Regions from separate parts of the Lysinibacillus sp. FSL M8-0337 genome, predicted to be linked through region 1. Evidence: riboswitches for the same ligand, from Rfam matches in the RefSeq annotation. Region 1 holds a riboswitch; each other region holds the start of a gene.
What was found. A riboswitch is a leader RNA that binds a small molecule or an ion and turns the genes downstream of it on or off. The one in region 1 is predicted to bind S-adenosylmethionine.
Positions count from the first base shown of each region.

Region 1 (4,219 bases):
CTGAAGGACAGTTTAACAAAATATTAGATGCGATGACAGAAGCTAAGTGTCAAAATGACCTTATGGAAAAAGAGGTTCAGGCCGTTGTTCAGGTCCTTCATGAGCTTGGGCAAGCATTTAATGAGGTAACAAATTCAGCTGACAAATTAGCAAATGTCGCACAAAACTTAAACTAGGTGTCAGGCACTCAAACAATTTGAAATTGTTTGAGTGCCTGACACTTTATAGTGTTGCTAAATTTGTAATGGGTTGAACGTAATTGTTTGTGAAAAAAGTTTATACTAATAAGGAGAGAAATAACGAATTAGGGGCGATACTTCATGAAAACAATAGTTGTATTAGGTGGCGGCATTACTGGTTTATGTACGATGCATTATTTACAGCGCCAAGTATTGCAGAAAAACATAGATGTCAAACTAGTGCTTGTTGAGAAAAATCCATACTTAGGCGGTAAGTTACATTCCGCTTATGAGCAAGGCTTCATTATGGAAACGGGTGCTGACTCAATTGTGGCTCGTCATAAAGGGGTCATGGAGCTGGTGCAGGAGCTTAATTTTGAACAGGAGCTAGTGTACAACGAAACAGGGATATCTTATATCTATACAAACGACGAATTACATGCAATACCCGCTGATTCAACATTCGGTATTCCAATGAGTTTAGCGTCTCTTGAAGCAAGTACGCTAGTATCAGAAGCTGGTAAACAAATAGCATTGCAAGATTTAACAATGCCGAATAAAAGCTTTACTAAGGACAGCTCAATCGGTGAGTTTTTAACATATTACTTAGGGGAAGAACTTGTACAAAATCAAATTGCACCAGTATTAGCTGGGGTATACTCGGGTGACCTCCATCAACTGTCGATAGCTTCTACCTTACCGTACATAATCGACTATAAAAATGAGTACGGTAGTATTATTAAAGGTTTTGAGGCAAATCGCGAACAATTCGTGAAAGCTTCCAACAAAAAGTTTATTTCGTTTAAACAGGGCTTATCGTCACTTATCAATCGTCTTGAAGAAACGTTAACAAATGTAGAAATTATTAAAGGCGTAGCAACAACCAATGTAAAAAAACAGGAAAAACATTATACAATCACATTAGCAGATGGGAGGAAGTTTGAGGCTGAGCACGTAGTATTAGCACTGCCAAATGAAGCCGTACAGAGCTTATTACAGGACCCATCTTTGAATCGCTATTTTAAAGAATTTACTACAGCCTCTGCCATCACCATATACTTAGGCTTTGATGTACCGGATGCAGTGCTACCAGCAGATGGGACAGGCTTTATTGTGTCACATAACTCGAATGTACAATGCAATGCCGCAACATGGACAAGCCGAAAATGGAAACATACATCTGCTAATAGTAAATTGCTTGTGCGCCTCTTTTATAAAAGCATTAACCCTGCATACGAAACATTACGTATGATGACAGATGAAGAATTGACAGCTGTAGCATTAGAGGATGTAAAGAAAAGCTTAGGCATTGATGAAAAACCAATGGTTGTAAATGTAGCCAAGTGGATCGATCAAATGCCAAAATACGATTTGGCACATCATGAGGCGTTGAAAGGCTTAACAGCGGAGCTTGCAGAACGGTATCCCAACTTATCGATAGCAGGTTGCTCATATTTCGGGGTAGGTATTGGTGCTTGTATTCAAAATGGTAAAAAAATAGGCGAAGCGCTTGCGGAAAAACTAGAATAACAGTGAAGTTAAAACTAAAATAATATTTTTTTCGGGAGAAATCTCCTTTGTTAAGTGAAATAGTCTTGACTCTATCGTCTGTAAACGATATGATTCTTTTAATTATTTGAAAAATTCATACTACATTCTTATCAAGAGAAGCAGAGGGACTGGCCCTATGAAGCTTCAGCAACCAACTTATGTCAGGTGCTAAATCCAGAAGACCTTTTTGGTCGAAGATGAGAAGGAACAACAATTGCGATTCGTTAAAGCCTTCTTTTTTGTAAAAGAAGGCTTTTTATATTTTGGATACAAGGAAAGAGAGGGCTACGATTTATGGGATTGCTAGAAAAGTTAAAAACACATGTGCTTACCGCGGATGGAGCCATTGGTACTGTATTATATGGCTACGGCTTAGAGTACTGTCATGAGGAAATGAATGTACAGAGACCGGAGTTAATTGAAAAAATTCATAGAGAATATATAGCTGCTGGTGCAGATGTCATTCAGACCAATACTTACGGTGCAAATGCGATTAAATTAGCACGTTACGGCTTAGAATCACGGGTTCAACAATTTAATGAAGCGGCAATCACGATTGCAAAACGAGCGGCAGCTGATGGCGGGCAATTTGTTTTAGGGACAATTGGGGGCATCCGTGGCATTCGTAAAAGTGATGCTACATTAGAGGAAATATTATTGACTGTTGAAGAACAAGCAAATGTGTTACTTGCAGGCAATCCTGATGGTCTTTTACTTGAAACGTATTATGATTTTGAAGAGTTAAGTGCAACATTAAAAATGTTACGTGGTAAAACAGAGCTACCAATTATTGCACAAGTATCCATGCATGAGCCGGGTGTGTTGCAAAATGGAATGACGTTAAATCAAGCATTACATGAGTTACAAGCTCTTGGTGCAGATGTAGTAGGCGTCAATTGCCGTTTAGGTCCCCATCATACAATTCAAGCATTTGAAGGTGTGGAGATTCCTGATAAAGCATTTATGTCAGCATATCCAAATGCGTCGCTACTAGATTTAGAGGATGGGCGTGTCGTGTATGAGTCAGAAGCTGATTATTTTGGACGTGCAGCAGTTGCATTGCGTGACCAAGGTGTTCGTTTAATCGGTGGATGTTGTGGTACAACACCTAAGCATATAGCAGCTGCGAAGAAATATTTAGAAGAGTTAACGCCTGTTGAAGCAAAGTATACGAAACCTGAAAAAGTAGAGATTGTACGGGAAGCGGAACCTGCGACATATGAACCGCTACATGAAAAGGTGAAGCGCGAACGCTCGGTTATCGTAGAGTTAGATACTCCGAGACATCTAGAAATTGATGGTTTTATTCAAGGGGCAAAAAAATTATACGACGCAGGCGCAGATGTCGTGATGATGGCTGATAATTCGCTTGCATCTCCCCGCATTAGTAATGTCGCTATGGGTGCGCTATTAAAGGAAACACATGGTGTACGACCGTTGACGCATATTACGTGCCGTGACCGTAACTTAATTGGCCTACAGTCCCATTTAATGGGGTTAAATGCACTTGGCATTCATGATGTTTTAGCGGTTACTGGAGATCCCACAAAGGTAGGAGACTTCCCAGGTGCCACAAGTGTTTATGATGTTTCATCCATGGAGCTTATTCAATTAATTAAACAGTTAAATGAGGGGATATCATTTTCTGGTAAGCCACTTCGTAAGAAAGCAAACTTTTCTGTTGCGGCAGCATTTAACCCGAATGTTCGTGTATTAGATCGGGCAGTAGCTCGCTTAGAGAAAAAAATCGAACATGGTGCAGATTACTTTATTTCACAACCTGTTTATACAAAAGAGAAAATTGTAGAAATTTATGAGGCAACAAAGCATTTAGATGCTCCAATTTATATCGGTATTATGCCAGTAACGAGCTATAAGAGCGCCGAGTTTTTACACCATGAAGTACCAGGGATTAAATTATCAGACGATGCACTATCACGTATGAAGGCGTGTGGTGAAGATAAAGAACGTTCAACATTAGAAGGGATTGCAATTGCCAAAGAGTTAGTAGAAGTAGCGGCAGAATATTTCAATGGTATTTATTTAATTACACCGTTTTTACGCTATGATATGACGCTTGAATTAATGAAATTTATCGGACAATTGGATGAACAGAAAAAAGGAGTAAGTATAGATGGCTAAGCACTTGATTGAAGAGCAACTAGAGAAACGAATTTTAATTCTGGATGGCGCAATGGGTACAATGCTTCAAAATGAAAACTTATCAGCAGAAGATTTTGGTGGTGAGGAGCTTGATGGTTGTAACGAGAATCTTGTATTAACGAGACCCGATGTGCTTGAAAAGGTTCATCGAAAATATTTAGAAGCTGGTGCGGATATCATTTGTACAAATACGTTTGGCGGTACACCTCTCGTATTAAACGAATATAATCTTGGGGCTAAGGCAGAAGAGATTAATAAACGTGCTGTGGAAATTGCACGCAAAGTAGTAGATGAGTTTTCTACTCCAGAATGGCCACGTTTCGTTG
Region 1 covers NZ_CP151996.1:4,046,959-4,051,177, reverse strand. Annotated here, with positions in the region: gene MKY08_RS19700 (globin-coupled sensor protein) at 1-176, shown strand, start outside; gene MKY08_RS19695 (protoporphyrinogen oxidase) at 321-1,709, shown strand; SAM riboswitch class I at 1,835-1,934, shown strand; gene MKY08_RS19690 (bifunctional homocysteine S-methyltransferase/methylenetetrahydrofolate reductase) at 2,025-3,872, shown strand; gene metH (methionine synthase) at 3,865-4,219, shown strand, end outside.

Region 2 (4,219 bases), 850 kb from region 1:
AAATATGCTGATAAATTAGTATTACGTCCACAGGAAATTTCTAATCATCCGGAAATTATCCGTCGACTCGGTTTAATTTCTGTAAATACAGCGCTTGAGCTAGATATTTATGGGAATGTAAATTCAACTCATGTTTCTGGCACACGAATGATGAATGGGATTGGTGGTTCTGGTGATTTTGCTCGTAATGCCCGGTTAGGTATTTTTGTGACGAAATCGTATGCAAAAGGCGGTAAAATTTCTAGTATCGTACCAATGGTTTCGCATGTAGACCATACAGAACATGATGTAGATATTATTGTCACAGAACAAGGTGTTGCAGACTTGCGTGGTTTAGCACCGAAAGAGCGTGTAGGTCGTATTATTGAAAACTGTGCGCATCCAGATTATAAGGATCAATTATGGGCGTACTTTAACGAAGCGAACGAGGCAACAGGCGGACACCATACACCACATATTTTAGAAAAAGCGCTTTCTTGGCATGTCAATTTAGCTAAGAACGGTACAATGCAAGATCCATCATTTGCAAAATAATGATATAAAAAAGCCTTGAGAGTTTGTTTGTTGTCTCTCAAGGCTTTGATTTGTTTAAATTTATTTTTTAAAGGCAGATGTTACTTTAGGCTCTGTCCCTTGGATAAGCCGTTTAATATTTTCAATATGCAACATGAGCGCGATACCAAAAAGAACAATTGAAATCATTGTTGGTCCAACCCCAGGTATCCATAAGTAAGTTGCTGTACAAAAAACAATATAAAATACAAGCACACCAATGATTAAATAATTTGTTGTTAAAGATAAAATGACAAATAACATAAGTGCAAATAATGCAATTTTCCAATCAATAGCGAGCAATATGCCTATGATTGATGCAGTTCCTTTCCCGCCTTTGAAGCCCATATGGAACGGGAAGTTATGACCTAGTATTACACTAGCAGCTATTGCATAGGTTAATAACCACATTTGTACTTCAGTAAATTGTGAAGCATTGGAGGAAAAGTAGTAAAGTGCGCATAGCACGGCAGCAACTCCTTTACCTATATCTATAAGTGCTACTAATATGCCGTATTTCCATCCAAGAGAAAGCGTTGCGTTTGAGGCACCCGCATTGCCATGGCCAGTCTTTTTTAAATCTACTCCAGAAAGAAACTGTGCCACTTTAGAGCCATGAATACAGCCGATTAGATAACCAATAATAATAAAAATAATCATGGCTTTTACCATAAAAATACTCCTTTCAAACTATATTTTTATATAGTGTATGTGTTCTTATTACGTAAAGGAGCAGACAGAAGTTTCAGAAAAAAATAAATTTTACTGTTGACAGAAAAAAAGTCTATGTTTATACTGTGTAACAACGATGGAAATTGAATCACATACTCTTATCAAGAGCGGCGGAGGGATAGGCCCTATGATGCCCGGCAACCAGTGAGTGACGAACTTGCTAAGGTGCTAATTCCTACAGATTCTTACTTGGATCTGGCAGATAAGGGGAGGAAAACTTGCAACCGCAACCCTCTTCTTAACTGAAGGGGGTTTTTGTTTTCTCACATAAATCCTCCTCATCTCCGGTACCATCGTAAAACCCATTTAGGAGGAAGAAAACATGTCGAATTTTAAACCAGAAACTTTACTATTACACGGTGGCCAAGAGCCAGACCCAGTGACAGGCTCCCGAACTGTACCGGTGTACCGTTCAACAGCTTTCGTATTTAAAGACACTGCTCATGCGCAACGTCTTTTCGCTTTAGAAGAAGCGGGCAATATTTATACACGTATTACAAATCCAACTGTAGATGTTTTTGAAAAACGCGTCGCTTTATTGGAGGGCGGTACAGCAGCAGTAGCACTTTCATCAGGTGCAGCAGCTATCGCATTTTCAATTTTAAATCTTGCAGGAGCAGGGGATGAAATCGTAGCAGCAAGTTCTTTATACGGAGGAACATATAACTTATTAGCAAATACACTACCAAACTACGGTATTAAAACAATTTTCGTAGATGAAACAAATCCTGAGAATTTCCGATCTGCCATTAATGAAAAGACAAAAGCAGTGTTCGCTGAAATTTACGGAAACCCAAGCTTAAAAGTGCTAGATGTAGAGGCAGTAGCTACAATTGCACATGACAACGGTTTACCTTTAATTATTGATAGCACTTTTGCTTCACCATATGGCTCAACACCAATCGACTTCGGTGCAGATATCGTCGTTCACTCAGCGACAAAATGGATTGGCGGACACGGTACAACTTTAGGCGGTGTAGTTGTGGATGCAGGGAAATTTGATTGGACTCAAGGTAGATTCCCAGGATTTACAGAACCTGACGCATCTTATCACGGATTACGATACGGTATTGATACTGCAGCGGCTGCATTTGCCACAAAACTGCGCGTGCAATTACTACGTGATTTTGGACCAACATTAAGTGCAGATGCTGCATTTAACTTATTACAAGGTTTAGAAACGCTCCATTTGCGAATTCCTAAACATAATGAAAATGCCTTAGCAGTTGCAGAATATTTACGTAACCACCCATCTGTGGAGTATGTAAACTATAATGGATTAGAAGATTTTGCTACACATGATTTAGCGAAGAAATATTTGAAAAATGGCTTCGGTTCAGTGCTTACATTTGGCATTAAAGGTGGACGAGAAGCAGGCCGTCAATTAATAGACAGCGTAAAATTATTTTCACACGTAGCAAATGTAGGCGATGCAAAATCACTAATTATTCACCCAGCGTCTACAACTCATCAACAATTATCTGCTGAGGAATTAATCCAAACTGGTGTTTCCGAGTCGCTCATTCGCTTATCAATTGGTTTAGAGGCAATTGAGGATATTATTGCAGATTTAGAACAAGCTATTGCACAAGTAACAACAACTGAACAAAAAGTAGAAGCATAACTATTAAGATAGCCAATGATTTATGTTGTAGCGTTTACGTATTTTCTCATTCGAAATGCCTCATTTGGTAATGCGTATAACGTTGCGACATTCATCCTTACCTCATTCGGTGAGTTTTCTGAAATTTTTTATAAATAATACCTAGTAATTTTATAAGCATTGTTGACTTGGTTAAAACCATGCTGTATACTAGGGATTAAGTAAAACGTTCGAAAGGCTACCAACCTTGAACAAAGTGATGATGTTACTAAACTTTCACCGCCATTCATTAGGCGAAAACAGCTAATTTGTTTTCATAAGTGCTCCCCCACTTTTGAATATATATATGAAAGGGGGTAGCTACCTAGCCAGTAGCTACTCTCGCTTTCCATAACTGATCGAAAAAGGAGTGTTAACAATGGGAAATATTTATCGTGCACAAAATGTAACTGCTTATCTTATATATGAATTAAATGAAAGCCATCATTTTGTAAATAATATGGCCATTCAATACTTACTTTCGACAGTTGAATCAAAATGGCAACAAACTTTTGGACATAGTGCTTTTGAAGAAATCGTATATGCTAAAGAAGAAGGCTATACAGTAAAAGAAGTTTTTGAAGAGTATAAAGTTCATGGTACAAACCATATTACGCTACCTGCGACAGAGTATTACTTACAATACGGGTCATTTCAACTAATCGAGCGCACATATGCCATACCGAACTTTACACAGGAAGAAATCAAACTAGTACAATCAGCTTTAGCACAATATCGTTATCGATTATTTTTACTAGCAAGTTAACTTTCCCTTATATTTTTTAGCTCATTCTCTACTGCTATAGGGAATGAGCTTTTTGTTGTGCTAAGTTTTTTTGAATTTGTTTCGACTTTTCAAGACAGCCATTCTATAAGTAGTATCTTCGTACATATATAATAGAAGAAAGGCATTTTTTTTTATAAAAGAATCGTCAATATTTGTTCAAAAATTATAGATTTATTAAAAAAACGTATAATAAAGGCAATGAAACCGATTTCTTTTGCACGCCTAGAGAAAACAAATGTCCATCCTAGAAAGATTTTTCTTGTGCAATGGATTTATTTGCGTTACAATTTTCTTTAGGTTAAATTTTGAATTATTTGAATATGTGCTTGTAGGCACAAACTTTATATAGAGAGAAAACTGGAGAAATGTACGTTGGAGGGAATCAAGTATGGCAACTATAAAGGCAGCGATCTTAGGATTTGGAACTGTAGGTCAAGGAATTTATCATATTTTAAATGAAAAGCGTGAAGAGCTAAAACATAAATTAGGCATTGAGTTAGAAGTAG
Region 2 covers NZ_CP151996.1:346,588-350,806, forward strand. Annotated here, with positions in the region: gene MKY08_RS01655 (acetyl-CoA hydrolase/transferase family protein) at 1-534, shown strand, start outside; gene MKY08_RS01660 (glycerol-3-phosphate acyltransferase) at 595-1,224, opposite strand; SAM riboswitch class I at 1,380-1,493, shown strand; gene MKY08_RS01665 (O-acetylhomoserine aminocarboxypropyltransferase/cysteine synthase family protein) at 1,607-2,908, shown strand; gene MKY08_RS01670 (hypothetical protein) at 3,306-3,692, shown strand; gene MKY08_RS01675 (homoserine dehydrogenase) at 4,102-4,219, shown strand, end outside.
Region 2: another riboswitch for S-adenosylmethionine. It lies ahead of MKY08_RS01665 (O-acetylhomoserine aminocarboxypropyltransferase/cysteine synthase family protein); the one in region 1 lies ahead of MKY08_RS19690 (bifunctional homocysteine S-methyltransferase/methylenetetrahydrofolate reductase).

Region 3 (4,219 bases), 1.9 Mb from region 1:
GTCGGGGGCGCGCGCTTAATTGAATCATTAACCGGTCTTGACTATACAGCAGCACTCTTTATTTTTGCTGTTTCAGTATTAATTTATGTGATTATCGGAGGATTCCGTGCTGTAGCGTTAACGGATACGGTTCAAGGTTCCATTATGGTGATTGGTACTGTAATTTTACTGATTGGGACAATCGTTGCCGGTGGTGGCATCGACCAAATTATGACGTCCCTTGTTGCAGAAAATCCAAACCTAGTGTCACCATTTGGTGCTGAAGGGGAACTGACACCATTGTACGTCTCAACATTTTGGATTTTAATCGGCATTGGTGTGGTAGGGCTCCCTCAAATAGCCGTCCGCGCCATGAGCTATAAAGATTCCAAAAGCATGCATTTAGCGATAATTATTGGCACAATTGCTATTGGGACAATTATGTTCGGGATGCACTTGATTGGTGTATTAGCCCGTCCAGTAATCCCTGGCATTGAAATTGGCGATAAGGTAATGCCGTTGCTTACGTTAAAAGTGTTGCCGCCGTTTTTAGCGGGCATTGTGTTAGCAGCACCGATGGCAGCGACGATGTCTACCGTGAATGCGTTGCTGATGCTAGTTAGTTCAACAGTGGTAAAGGATATTTATTTGAATTATATCAAGCCCACTGCCAATGATAGAGAAATCAAGCGTGCTAGCTTCGTGGTAACAACAGTGATTGGTTTAGCAGTCGTTGTATTTGCGTTAAATCCGCCAGATTTACTAGTTTGGCTCAATTTATTTGCATTTGGCGGCTTAGAAGCGGTCTTTATTTGGTCAGTTGTCCTAGGGTTGTATTGGCAAAAGGCCAATAAATACGGGGCGATTGCGTCCATGATTACGGGCATGACGTTATATATTATGATTGATCGCTTTTATCCGACGATATTTGGTATGCATACGGTGACTATCCCTATCGTAGCTTCATTGATTATCTTTGTTATCGTCAGTTGGCTAACAGCTCATAAATTTAAAGATGAAAAACTATTTATCTAATGATGAAAACCTCGAGTGACAACGCTTGGGGTTTTTCATTTTGCCGCTATAGTATAGAAAAACCGTTAGCATGTGCTAACGGTTTGAATCTTAATAAAATACTTTATCTAGATTATATTTTGCACGGAATGTGTTAATCGCATATGTTTCGTAAATTTCACGTTCCATTGGATCATCAATTTCATACACTTCGATTTTGAAAATTTCATCACGGTATTTTTTCATTGGTGATACATTATCTTCAAAATGCTTTTTAATACGTTGGCGAATTTTACGTGCTTTCCCTACAAATAATAGTTCATTTTTTTCGTTATAAAATAAGAAAATGCCACCTTTTTCGCGAGTGATTTTATGGAAATCAATAAAACCGTGAAAAGGCGTAATTTCTACATCCCCTGGTTTTAATACTTGCTCACGTTGACGGATTACTAAGTCTGGTTTTGGGAGTTCAATTTTAATCAAAATATTCACGTTCCTCTCTGTTACTAAAGGTATATGTTAACATAATACCTCTATGATTGCCATTACGATTTATTGGTTCCATTAATTTTCGTATATGCCTTTTGGAATTGGCACTGGCTGACAAAAATATAACTTGATAGTAGTGTTTAACAATTCATAAGCTTCCATTCGTTTAAATACAAAATATTCTATGTATTATTGAAATTCTTAATTGTTCATGATACAATTCTTTTTAATTGAATAATCTTATCAAGAGAAGCTGAGGGATTTGGCCCTATGACGCTTCAGCAACCTCTAACATTGTTAGAAAGGTGCTAATTCCACCAAAGGATTTTTCCTTTGAGAGATAAGAGTGAACGTGATAATTATCCTTCTCATTCTTGCTCTTATGGAATGAGGGGGATTTTTTAATTTTACATAGAGAGAAAAAAATAAAAGAAAAGGGGACTACAATATGCCAATTAATATTCCGAAAAACTTACCAGCTGGAGAACATTTACGTGAGGAAAAAATATTCGTCATGGAAGAAGACCGTGCCAAAACACAACAAATTCGTCCGTTAAATATTTTAATATTTAATTTAATGCCGGAAAAAGAGAAAACAGAATTACAATTACTTCGATTACTTGGTAATACGCCGTTACAAGTCAATATAACATTTTTAAATACAGCAACACACGAGTCTAAAAATGTTAGTAAATCGCATTTACAACTCTTTTATTCAACATTTAATGAGATACGTCATCGTCGCTTTGACGGGATGATCATTACGGGTGCACCAGTGGAAAAAATGGCATTTGAAGAAGTGAATTATTGGGAAGAAATCTCGGAGATAATGGATTGGTCTGCTAAGAATGTCACGTCTGTCTTGCATATCTGTTGGGGTGCACAGGCTGCCTTATATCATCATTATGGAATCGGAAAATTTGAATTACCAGAAAAGTGTTCGGGTGTATATTCACATGTGATTACGGATTTAACGGTCGATTTAGTAAGAGGATTTAGTGATTTATTTACAGCACCACATTCTAGGTACACTTCTGTTTCAATCGATGAAGTACGCAATCACCCGGAATTACGGTTACTATCTTATTCAGAAGATGCAGGCGTTTTTATCGTGCAATCAAAAGATAATAAAAATATTATGATTACTGGACATTTAGAATACGATGCGACAACATTAGCCGATGAATACAGTCGCGATGTGGCAAAAGGAATTGATATTGCAGTGCCTGTTAACTATTTCCCGCATGATGACCCATCTAAAGAACCTATTAATACATGGCGAGCACATACCCATTTATTATTCTCCAACTGGCTAAACTACTATGTTTATCAAGAAACGCCGTATGAATGGGATTTTGTTGATGAAATTGAATACCATATCTAATTGGTTGTTTACCATTTGCTTTTGTGAAGATCTAAAAAATCCAATTTCTCAATAGAGAGAAATTGGATTTTTTTTACGGTGTTTCACTTGAGTTTAATGTATTTTGGTCAGTTGCTGTTTTGCCTTTAATCTTTCGCATTTTTGCAATGACTAGTAATAATAGGGCTAACAAGACAGTGAATAAGCCTGAATACAGCGGCCAAATTTTTTGATTGTAATTATTAGAATGCACAATATTCGGATGAACAATTTGAGACAGCGCAATCATGCACATTCCTAATGGCAAAATCAATGGTCGGGGATCTTTAATATTTAGTATTTGTGCTATACCTATTGCAGATGCATAAAAATAGAGAAAAGTTCGAATATAGATGGAGATAATCCACATGACAGCCATAACAACTTCAACACGTTGAAAAAAATTGCCTATAGAAATCCGTTGAGCCAGTGCATAGCTAGGAAATGTCTCAATGGAAGTATTCGTTGGGCCAATAACGAGTGTTGATAGGGCTATAATGATTATTAAGACAATTCCTCCGCAAATCGTGCCGAAATAAAATCCCTTTTGTGCGGCTTTCGAGATATTGACAGCAGAGGGGAAAATCATAAGTAACATAACGAGCGGGAATGAAAAAATACTCATAAATTTAAGGATACCCGTAATTAATGATGGTGTCTTTGTTTCAAAAACGGGTTGAATATTTTCGATATTAATTTGTGGCGAAATACAAACAAGAAATACAAGAAATATAAATAAAAATATGGGAAATAGTATTTCTGCAGACCGTGCAAACACTTCAATGCCTAGAAACGATGCAAAAACAAGAATAATGGTAAATAATACAGCAAAGGACAAAGTAGGTGTCTCGGGCATTACTTCTGTTTGCATAAAGATGCCAATAAAGTATAATAATTCACTAGCCGAAAAAAATGCGAGAGTGATAAACCCTAGAGAGGTCAAAGTTCCAAGAAATTTACCTAAAATTTTTCCATTTGCTTCAACAAACGTGAGATGCGGTGTTTGATTTCCAAGGCTTGTATACAATTTTACGATTAAAAAGCTTAATAAGACGCCAATAGTTGCGCCAATCCATGCATCTTGATGAAGCTGCTTCGTAATGCTCGCTGGCACAATTAATATGGCCGTCCCAATAGAATGGAGAAAGGTAATGATTGTGAATTGTCTTGCACTAAGTAATTGTTTTTCCATGATGCACTACCCTTTCTGTCATTCTTATTGAAAAAATGATAATAATATTTTTCTAATAGGTGTAAAGATAAACGTAATGAAATTGAATGGGCTAGGGATATTTATTTTTAAACCAATGGCGATATTTAATGTTGCGCCTATAA
Region 3 covers NZ_CP151996.1:2,155,423-2,159,641, forward strand. Annotated here, with positions in the region: gene panF (sodium/pantothenate symporter) at 1-1,014, shown strand, start outside; gene MKY08_RS10230 (nucleotide excision repair endonuclease) at 1,105-1,476, opposite strand; SAM riboswitch class I at 1,720-1,829, shown strand; gene metA (homoserine O-succinyltransferase) at 1,931-2,866, shown strand; gene MKY08_RS10240 (endospore germination permease) at 2,940-4,076, opposite strand; gene MKY08_RS10245 (hypothetical protein) at 4,101-4,219, opposite strand, start outside.
Region 3: another riboswitch for S-adenosylmethionine. It lies ahead of metA (homoserine O-succinyltransferase); the one in region 1 lies ahead of MKY08_RS19690 (bifunctional homocysteine S-methyltransferase/methylenetetrahydrofolate reductase).

Region 4 (4,219 bases), 240 kb from region 1:
ATAATTAACATATCTGTTTCATCAAATTCCCACATATCGCCATACGCCACTTCCCAATAATAGCCGTTGGGATCTTGGAAATAACCACTATACCCTCCCCAAAACACCGTTTCAGGCTCTTTCACAATGTTTGCTCCAGCTTTTTTTGCTAGTGAAAAGATATCATCGACTTCTTCTTTAGATTTTCCATTATAGGCAAGCGTAAAGCCCGTAAAGTCGGTGCCTATTTTTGGTGGGTTTTCTTCATTTATATCCTTTGCTAATCGTTCTATAGGAAATAGAGAAATTTTTGTTCCTCCATTATTGAAAAAAATCACATCAGGATTTGTTTCATCTCCATAGACAACCACCTCAAAACCAAGCCCTTCACGATAAAATGCAAGCGACTCAACCATACTTTTTACACCCAATGTAATTAAATTTAAACGATTCATGCAATAACCCCCTTTTCTCAATATCTATTACTTATTCTATTTTTTCTTTCAATTCCCTTTTATGCAAATCATTATCTATACCTTATGCTCCGTCTTGAAAGAAGAACAGCCTCACACAAAACGTTATGTAACTACATAAGATACATAAGATATTAGCAAATGGATGGGAGGAAATCCGCTGTATTACAATCCTTATCCGTATTATGTTTATAACCATTATCCAAATTGGGGAATGTCTATCCTACCTACACCCCATCATGTCCCTAGACAACTTGCCATGCCTACCCCGACAACAAGCCCTTATCCGCCTATTAATACCATAAAATTAAAGACATCAGCAAAAGGGATGCAAACAATTATGCAACAAGTGCAATTACTGACAGAGAAAATTGAGGGCTCTGATCAATTTGCACATGATCTTAAAAACGCTGCACAGCTTTCCAATCAAGATGAAGTCCAAAAACTTATTTCTTCTGCTGGAATTACAACGAAGTTTGAAGCGAAATATACACCAGATAATATCCGCATCGTTTTGAAAGAAGGTGGGTGTTGTAGTTTAGCGTTAGTGCTATATTGGTGACGAAGAAAGGCTTGCTATTTTCATATCTATATATTCTTATAGAACCCGTAAACTATACTAGAGTAGTTGGTATCCCTCATTGGATGATATATGGAAAAAGGTAAAAAATACACATACCCTATTGTTCAAGAAAGACAAAATAGATATGACCAATTACGACATTTGAAAACATCCTCCGTAGCATACATTAACGCAAAGCAAAAAAGTGTTAGATTGATTGTCGTCAATCTAACACTTTTTCTCTTGCGCTCCGGCTTCTACCGGCCTTAATGCTCTTCAGGTGTAAATGTTTTGCATCCTGTTTCTTCACTATTGGATGCCCGCTGACCTTTTTGACTAACAACGTAAATAGCCTCTGCAGTACATTTGTTTCCTGAACCCCAATACGTGCAGTTATTGACTTCACATAGAATCTGTTGTGCCATCGTATCACACCCCCCTCAAATCTAGTTAAAATTATTCTAAATAATCAAAGGTAACATTTCAATAATCAAGCTAAAAATCAGGGTTATTTAACTACAATTTTCAAAATAATTCAAAATAAATATATTTACTGAATTATTAATTATTATATAAAATTTATATTAATTTGCTGACATTTCAAATTATTTGATATTTACCGACTATTGATGAGTACATTATTTTTTTATCATAAGGCATACAAGTATTCACTATATAGTTCCAACTAAAAAAGCACCCCCGCGTGGTCCTGCACCTCTAAAGTTAGAGTCAAGTATCTATTACTTATTCTATTTTTTCTTTAATCCCATTTTATACGTAATCATTTTAAATAAGCTTCATGCCCTGTTTTGAAAGAACGAAAGCCTACAACACAAAACATTATCATACTACATAAGATACACTAAGAGATTAGCAAGTGGATGGGAGGAAATCCGCTGTATGACAATCCTTATCCGTATTGCTATTTTTTATACCTATGTACTCCTATAGAACTTGTAAACTATAGTTGATTATGCTAAAGTAATTGGTATTACTAATTCTGAAAATTCATATATTTTTCTTATCAAGAGAGATGGAGGGATTGGCCCTATGAAGTCTCAGCAACCAGTCTAAGGCATGGTGCTAATTCCAATTGGCGAGATTCGCAAAAAGATGAGAAGATTGACTTCAGTTACACGAGAGTCCTCTTCTACAAGTAGGGCTCTTTTTTTATTTTTACACTACACATAGTAAGAGAAAGCGGGGAATAAAAATGACAAATGAACTTTTACAAACATTGCAACTATTAAAATCAAAGCAATGGGTTGACTTAACACATACTTTCGGACCTAACTCACCACATTTCTTTATGTTTGATGATGCGAAGTTTGAAACGTTGTTTTCTCATGATGATGGCTTCTTTGCACAACAATTTACGTTTCCCGGGCAATATGGTACACATATTGATCCACCCATTCACTTTGTTTCAGATACACGCTACTTGGAAGAATTAGCATTAAAAGAACTTGTCCTTCCACTTATTGTTATTGATAAGTCCAAGGAAGCCGCATCGAACCACGATTTCACTTTAAGTGTACAAGATGTACTTAACTTCGAAGCGGAATATGGAAAGATTGAATCCGGAACATTTGTGGCACTGCGAACTGATTGGAGTAAACGCTGGCCGGATAAAGAATTATTTAGTAATAAAGACAAGGATGGTCACAACCATATTCCTGGATGGGGATTAGAAGCATTAAAGTTTTTATTTACAGAGAGAAATATAAGCGCCATTGGTCATGAAACGTTTGATACGGATTCAGCGGCTGATTTTCGAAAAAATGGTACGTTAAATGGCGAATACTTCGTACTGGATCAGGATACATACCAAATTGAGCTAATGACAAACTTAGACAAACTACCACCAAAGGGTGCCGTCATTTTCAATATTGTGCCAAAGCCTGAAAAAGCATCTGGTTTCCCCGTACGCTCATTTGCTATTTTGCCTTAGTTACAAAAAGGTCTGCTTCAAAGCAGACCTTCTTGTATGTAGATATCTACTACCCTCATTTCCTGTGGGGCTTTTTTCTCTCCATGTTTATCCCGCTAGAGTCGCCATGACCAATAGCAAAGATGACATTTCTTTTTTAAATCAACTGTAGTTTGCGCAAGGTGTAATCAATGCCGCCTTTATTCGATGCCATCGTGACCTCATCCGCAATATTTTTTAAGGCTACACTTCCATTGCCCATTGCAATACCATATCCAACTTGCTTTAGCATTTCCATATCATTCTCTCCATCCCCAAAAGCAATCGCCTCTTTTGGATGTAAGTTAAAATAGCTAAGTACAGCTTCAACAGCAATTGCTTTTGATACATCCTCTTGTAAAACATTCGTAATCATAGGATGCCATCTTTCAAACTTCAAATTTGGAAATTGTGTTCTATACTTTTTCTCTACCTGTTCATTTACATATAAACACATTAAGTAAACTTGCTCATTTAAAATATTTTCATTGACGGGCGGATATTGTCTTAAAGACAATGTCTCATTCATTGCCTTTAGTGTTTCACGGTGCTGTACATTATTCATCGATAATTGATCAGTGAAAAATGACAGGCTATTATGATGGTCGTCTGCAAAAGCCTTAACACTTTGTACAATGTTTTGAGCGATGGGGCTGGCATAGATTATTTGGTCTCCGTGCCGAACATAAGCACCATTCGCCGTAATAAATGTATCAATCCCTAATTTATATAAATCCTGACACATAGACAGTGGTCTACCGGTTGCAGCAACTAACCGAATCCCTTTGTTTTTTAGTATATGTAAAGCATTCTTTGTACTACTTTCAATACAACCATCCTCATAATTGATCAAAGTACCATCTACATCAAAAAATACGATTTTACAGTCCATACATGTATGCGCTCCTTTTAAATTAACTATCAATGATTACCATTATTTTACGCCAAAATAGGATAACCGTAACGTACGCATTCTTTTTTTATGTCCACAAAGTTACTTTATATTAAGCATAATATTGAATAGTAAAATTATCCTATATGTATTATAATAAACCTACTAAAAGATGAATAAAAAAATGCACACTAGGTATGTCTGACGTAATTTTAACAATGTAGGCGTAACTATTTAACTTTTACACATATACCACCGATAAATACTATTGCTAGTGTATTTAAACTAACATTCACTTTACATAAAATTAAAACAATTTATTTGACACTACTTTAATAATGCTA
Region 4 covers NZ_CP151996.1:4,287,819-4,292,037, forward strand. Annotated here, with positions in the region: gene MKY08_RS20880 (VOC family protein) at 1-434, opposite strand, end outside; gene MKY08_RS20885 (hypothetical protein) at 598-1,014, shown strand; gene MKY08_RS20890 (DUF1540 domain-containing protein) at 1,281-1,439, opposite strand; SAM riboswitch class I at 2,033-2,134, shown strand; gene MKY08_RS20895 (cyclase family protein) at 2,228-2,965, shown strand; gene MKY08_RS20900 (Cof-type HAD-IIB family hydrolase) at 3,102-3,875, opposite strand.
Region 4: another riboswitch for S-adenosylmethionine. It lies ahead of MKY08_RS20895 (cyclase family protein); the one in region 1 lies ahead of MKY08_RS19690 (bifunctional homocysteine S-methyltransferase/methylenetetrahydrofolate reductase).